Regions from separate parts of the Flavobacterium agricola genome, predicted to be linked through region 3. Evidence: riboswitches for the same ligand, from Rfam matches in the RefSeq annotation. Region 3 holds a riboswitch; each other region holds the start of a gene.
The links. A riboswitch is a leader RNA that binds a small molecule or an ion and turns the genes downstream of it on or off. The one in region 3 is predicted to bind cobalamin.
Positions count from the first base shown of each region.

Region 1: it holds a riboswitch for cobalamin, as region 3 does, so the genes downstream of both, K5I29_RS07950 (TonB-dependent receptor) here and K5I29_RS05050 (TonB-dependent receptor) in region 3, are expected to answer to the same signal.
Region 2: it holds a riboswitch for cobalamin, as region 3 does, so the genes downstream of both, K5I29_RS11445 (ribonucleotide-diphosphate reductase subunit beta) here and K5I29_RS05050 (TonB-dependent receptor) in region 3, are expected to answer to the same signal.

Region 1 is NZ_CP081495.1:1,583,067-1,585,337, forward strand. Features, by position in the region: gene K5I29_RS07950 (TonB-dependent receptor) at 1-921, opposite strand, end outside; cobalamin riboswitch at 948-1,144, opposite strand; gene K5I29_RS07955 (ABC transporter substrate-binding protein) at 1,217-2,271, shown strand, end outside.
Region 2 is NZ_CP081495.1:2,307,011-2,309,281, reverse strand. Features, by position in the region: gene K5I29_RS11455 (DUF3575 domain-containing protein) at 1-194, opposite strand, end outside; gene recO (DNA repair protein RecO) at 232-945, opposite strand; adenosylcobalamin (AdoCbl) riboswitch at 1,056-1,194, shown strand; gene K5I29_RS11445 (ribonucleotide-diphosphate reductase subunit beta) at 1,265-2,239, shown strand; gene K5I29_RS11440 (ribonucleoside-diphosphate reductase subunit alpha) at 2,260-2,271, shown strand, end outside.
Region 3 is NZ_CP081495.1:1,006,369-1,008,639, forward strand. Features, by position in the region: gene K5I29_RS05040 (PH domain-containing protein) at 1-27, shown strand, start outside; partial or broken gene K5I29_RS05045 (OsmC family protein) at 22-483, opposite strand; cobalamin riboswitch at 748-937, shown strand; gene K5I29_RS05050 (TonB-dependent receptor) at 1,035-2,271, shown strand, end outside.

The sequences.
Region 1 (2,271 bases), 580 kb from region 3:
TTTGGCAAAAAGAGAATTTACATTGCCTTCGCTGTATTGATTTAAAGGTAATTGGTCGTAAAATTGATAACGTTCAGAAAATACCGCTGCCTTTAATTCGCTAACAAATGCATTTGTTTTATACTGCCAACTTAACAAGTTCCTAAAGGCATAATTGCGATATTTGGTAGGTATTTGATTTGGGCTAACTAATGAAAAATGACGTTCGTCTAAAAAAGTTGAGCTGTAAAAGCTTACTATATTTTTGTTGTTAATTTTATAACCTAGCGTTGCCCCAACGGTATTAGAATAAAATTGACCGTTTTTATTTTTCCAATCCTTTTTATGTTGTTTGTAATTGTTTTTAGAATCTAATCGATTAAACGAAACGTCAAAACTCCATTTTTGGTTGTTTACTTGCCAACGTCCACCAGCATTGTACGTATCAAAACTTCCGTAACCTAAATTAAATTCTCCTTGATTTCTGTTTTTAAAATACAAATCGTTGTTTAGCTCAATTGTTCCGCCAATGGCACCACTGCCTTTTAAAACACCACCACCGCCCGGTAAAACCGAAATTTGATCGTAACTTTTTAAAGGCATCGAATTAAAATCTGATTGCCCCAACAAAAAGCTATTAACCGGAATTCCGTTCCATAAAACAGCGGTTTGTTGTGCGGTTGTACCACGAAAAGATGGAGATGAAACCATACCAGCACCATTTTCTTTAAAAAAAATAGGCGTTTTAAACTGAAGTAATTGGGTTAAATTTTCAGCATGATTTCGCACAACAGAATCATTCAACTCAATTTTAGATTGGGTTTTATTAAAATTTTTAGAAACTAAATCGGTAATTACAATTTCGTCTAATACATGTTCCTGAGCATATAATCCCGTTACAAAACATGTACTTAAAACAAGCATTAATTTATTTAAATACATAGCTTACCTTACATCCCGAAGGCATTTTTAAAAAGTTATATTAGGCAGGTCTCCTGGCTTGTGTCTTTTTACGAACCTTCCCGTTTGTTTTCTAAACAGTGGTATAAAGCAATGTAAAAAGCATTCTAAATAGAACAAAACATACAGTTGCGGGTACAGCACAGGCTTAAAATACCTGTTTCCCTATTATTACAATTTTGTAACCTAATGCGCAGCAAATATAAAAAAAGATATGTATAAAACAGATGTTATCTAAAACAAGTTCCTATTTTTGTAGACAAATAAAGTAAATAATATGAAAAAAATCGGTCTACTTTTCGGAGTTCTTTTTTTATTTTTTAGTTGCCAAAAACAAACCGAACAACAAAATTTAGTTACGCAGGTAACTAACGAAATTGAATATGCTAAAAATTTTGAATTATACAGTTATCCAAATTTTCAGCTTCTAAAAATCACTAAACCTTGGCAACAAGCCAATAATGCCATAACCTACGTATTAGCAAAAAACCAATCTTTAGTACCAGATAGCTTAAAAAAACAGCCATTTATACAAGTTCCGGTTCAAAAAACAATTGCAACTTCAACCACACATATTCCGTCTTATGATATGTTACAAGAAGTTGAAAGTTTAATTGGTTTTCCGAATTTAAGTTACATTTCGTCGCCTAAAGTTCGCGAAAATATTAAGGCCGGAAAAATAACCGATGTAGGCGAAAACGAAAGTTTAAACACCGAGTTAATTATTGATTTAGCTCCCGATTTAATTATTGGTTACGGCATGGAAAGCAGTAATAAAACGCTAGATCAGTTTCAGAAAATTGGCATTCCAACCATTTACAATGCCGATTGGACCGAACAAACTCCGCTTGGAAAAGCAGAATGGATTAAATTTTTTGGGGCATTATTTGATAAAAATGAATTAGCAAAATCACAATTCGATTCTATTGCATTACAATACAACGATTTAAAAAAATTAGCACAAACAGCTAACAATAAACCGCAAGTTTTTTCGGGCGGATTATACCAGAACATTTGGTATGCACCCAAAGGAACAAGCTGGGGAGCTATTTTTTTAGAAGATGCGAACGCAGATTATATTTGGAAAGAAACACAAGGCGATGGCAGTATTGCCATTTCTATAGAACAAGCTTTATTAGATGCCAAAAATACACCAATTTGGCTAAACCCAAGCGGTTTTGAAACCTTACAAGATGTAGCTAAAAATAGCCAACACAACTTGCAATTTGATGCTGCTAAATCGGGAGAAATATATACCATTGCAAATAAAAAAGGAGAAACCGGCGGGGTGATTTATTACGAATTGGGCCCGAATAGACCTGATTTGGTATT
Region 2 (2,271 bases), 1.3 Mb from region 3:
AATCTTTCGTATTGTAATGAAATATTACCCACAGTTAATGACAATAAGTTTAGCTTCAGCATGTTTTTTCCTGGTTTAAACTCGTTCTTTTCTGTTACTGAGCTTGAAACGTTTGGTTGATTTGTTTCGGTTTCTGTTTGAGAAAACCCTAAAAAGCTAATCAGCAAGAAACTAAGCGTTAAAATTTTTTTCATAAATATTTTTTGTTTTTTTTAACAAATTTAGGCTTTTTTATGAAAAAACATCTTTTAAAATTTCTAAAGATTTTGGTCTTCTAAATCCATCTAAATGATACGAATAATATTCAACCAAAGTTTTTAAAAGCACTTGCCTTTCTGAAGCTTTAAAAATATTACGGGCAGCTCCGTAACGCAAGTTTAATAGGTTTTTAAACAACAAGGTTTCGTACTCATTTAACGATTCAAAACCTTGTTGGCTTACAAACATGCCTTCCTTCACATCAAAAAATGGCAAATCATCTTCATTATTATCTGGAAATATTCCTAAATATTTAGAAAGTTCTACTAAAAAAATTAAATGAAAATTTGCAACCTCGTCATGCGCATCTAACCACATAAACGAGGTAATTAAAAAAGTAAAAAGCCCTTCGTTTCGTTCTTCTTCTTTCACAGCGGCGCTTAAAACTTCAGACAAAAAAAGCACAATGGTACTTTTGCTAATATCGGTTGGAATAGAAAAATAAGGCGTGTGAATTCTAATTTCTTTAAAATGCTCTAAAGTTCCTTTGTTTTTATGCGTAGCAACAATATCTAAAATATTTAAAGGCTGAAAATAAGCTATTTTTTGTTGACTTTTTTTAGAGGAAAAAGCACTAGGTACAAAATACGTTTTTACCCCGTCTGTTAACGTGTAACATTTTACAATTAAACTTTTTTCATTGTATTTTAGGGCCGATAAAACAAGTGCTTGGGTATGAACAATCATGCTATTTTAAGGTAATGTTAAGAACTCTGTGAATAACTTTTACAGTAAATTTACCTAATTATCATTTTTTTTGGCTTACTTTAAAAAACATAATTAAGCGGTTTCAACTTGCACAAATATACAAGTAATCAAGGGGAATCGAGTGCAAATCTCGAACTGTTGCGCAACTGTAATACTTTGTATTAAGTAAAGTCAGATTACCTTGCTAACCGCCTGACATGGCTTTCGCACAAAAAGTAAATGTCAAACGTCTTCAAATTGACTATTCAATCTGCATGCGCTTGTTATTTACTTCTACATAATCACTAAAAATTGTATCATGAGTATTTTTGACAAACGTATTAACTACAAACCATTCGAATATCCGGAGATATTAGAATTTACAAATGCAATCAACAATTCGTTTTGGGTACATTCTGAAATTGATTTCACTGCCGATATCCAAGATTTTCATTCGCATCTTTCACCTAACGAACGCGAAATTGTAAAACGCAGTTTATTAGCTATTGCACAAATTGAAGTAAATGTAAAAACGTTTTGGGGTGATTTATATAAGCATTTACCAAAACCGGAATTTAATGGTTTAGGCAGCACGTTTGCCGAGTGCGAATTTCGCCATTCTGAAGCTTATTCACGTTTGTTAGAAGTTTTAGGATACAATAATGAATTTGAAAAAGTAATCGATATTCCGGTTATTGCCAAACGAATTCAATATTTATCTAATGCGTTAAAAAACTCAAAATCAGATAATAAAAAAGATTACTTAAAATCGTTAATTCTTTTTACGATTTTAATTGAAAACGTATCACTATTCAGTCAATTTGCCATCATTTTATCGTTTACGCGTTTTAAAGGCGTAATGAAAAACGTGAGTAACATTATTGCTTGGACATCAATCGACGAGCAAATTCACGCAAACGGCGGCATTTACATCATCAATAAAATTAGAGAAGAATTTCCTGATTATTTTGATGCCGAAACCATTCAAGAAATTAACGACATCGTGGTTCATTCAATAAACATTGAAGCCGAAATTTTAGATTGGATTTTTGAAAACGGTGAATTAGATACCATTTCTAAAGAAAACCTACTAAACTTCATGAAATTCAGAATTGACGAAAGTTTAGTAAAAATCGGAATCAACAAAATTTTCCACATTTCCGAAAGCAATTACCAACCTATGGTTTGGTTTGAAGAAGAAATTTTTGCAAACAGCTTAGACGATTTCTTTGCCAAACGCCCGGTAGATTATACCAAACACGACAAAAGTATTACAGCAGACGATTTATTTTAATTTTAGAGAAAGATTAATTTATGGAAAGATTA
Region 3 (2,271 bases):
AATTTAATAAACCAATTTACATTATAAAACTTCGCAGGTTGCTTGATGCACAACCTCAAAATTACATGAATTTGCTATAAAACATAATTGATTGGCTTTTTGATGCAAATCTAAAGCCAATTGCTTTTGTGATGCATTTGCGATTAGAACTTTTGGACGCAAAATAGCTTGCGTTATTTGTCCGCTTCCGTCAGGATGAACTTCTAAAATTGCTTCGGCCTGATCGGAGTAACTTACAACCTCAATATTATGTTGCTCACAGCAATATAAATACGACATAAAATGACAAGATGCTAAACTGCTTAACAACAAATCTTCTGGATTATGTAAAGTTGCATCACCTTTAAAAGCTTTTGCAGCCGAAACGTGTAAATCGGGTTTAAACGCGATTGAGATTCGGTGGTTTTTTAGCGCTTTTTTGTTTTGTTTTAAAGTTTTATCGTTGGGCTTGTGCCAATTTAATTCGCTTTTAAAATGATGCTGATTGGACTTGAATTTACATTTAAAATTACTTGCTTACCAAATGTACATTAGATTTACTAAAAACAAATTGTTTTATTTTGAATTAACTTATAAAATTGGCAGCGCGCGTTAGGGATTGTTGCCTTGTTTGAGCACATTTGCTATGCAATAGCAAATTGCGAGGGCTAAAGCCCGATCTAAACTTGAATAAGTTTAGGTAACGCCCTAAAAATTACAGTTTTAAAAATATTACTAATAAATTGTTATAATTCTTTATTTAATTGTTATTTTCGCAGCGCTTTTGGTGCGAACTTTATAGTTCGTTAAAAGGGAATTAGGTGCAAATCCTGAACAGACCCGCTGCTGTGAGCTTCGAAAAAAAATCTTTAACAAACTGCAATCCACTGTTTTTAAAATGGGAAGGACGTTTAAAGATGAAGCAAGTCAGAAAACCTGCCATGAGCTTATACATTTTAACGCTTTCGGGGACTAAAGCTTGAAGTACATTTTTGGGAAATTGGATTTCCTAAATACCTTCATATCTACTCGTTAGCAACAAACTTTAAAAGCTGATGAGATTTACTTTTAATTTTTGTTGTTATTTGGTATTTTTTGCAACTACTGGTGCTGTGGCGCAGGTGGTTCAGGATAGCATTTACCACTTGCAACAACTTGAAATTTTTACACAAAAAAACAAAGAAGTTATTGCTGGGCAATCGCTTAAGGGCGAAGCTTTGCAGCGGTTAAACAGCCAATCGGTTGCAGATGCGGTGCGTTATTTTTCGGGCGTTCAGCTAAAAGATTACGGCGGAGTTGGTGGCATAAAAACCATTGACGTTCGGGGCATGGGCAGCCAACATGTTGGTGTTTTTTATGATGGCATTCAGCTAGGTAATGCACAAAATGGCGTAGTAGATCTAGGTAAATATGCTTTAGATGATTTAGAAGCGATTAGTTTGTACAACGGGCAAAAAAGTTCTGTTTTTCAGGCAGCTAAACATTTTGCATCTGCTTCTTCCATTTACTTACAATCTAAAAAACCAGTTTTTAATGCTGATGCAAAAACCAATGTTACGTTTCGATATAAAACGGGTTCTATTCAGCTAGTTAATCCTTCATTCCGAATAGAGCAAAAATTATCGGATGCCGTTTTTGCCACTGCAAGCGCAGAATACATAAAATCTGACGGGGAATATAAATTTAGATACAGTAAAAAAAATTTAGATCAATCAGTAGCTTACGATACAACAGCAATAAGAAAAGATGGGCAGATTGATGCCAAACGCTTTGAGCTGGGCTTATTTGGCGAAAAAAACAATACTATTTGGCAGGTTAAAGGTTACAGCTATTTGTCGGACCGTGGCATTCCGGGTGCAATTGTTCGTGGCAGATTTGATGCACGCGGACAAACTTTGGTAGATAAAAATTACTTTTTACAAGCTACGATTGAACAAAAGGTTGGACGTTTTGAAACTAAATTAAACACCAAATATGCGAATGATTATACACGATTTACAGATACGGTTAGCCTTTTTAAATATCAAAACACCTACAAACAACAAGAATTTTACGCATCTTGGGCAACGGTTTATAAAGCAACTTCAACCCTATATATAAATGTAGCAGCTGATTATCAGTTTAATACCTTGGATGTGGATTTAACTAATTTTTCTTACCCCAAACGAAAAACAACTTGGGTTGCTTTTGCTGCTTCTTACCAACAAAAAAAATTACAATTTCAGGCAAGCGTTTTAGGAACTTTTGTAACAGAATCGGTTAAAAAAAACACCAATGCACCTGATAAAAACA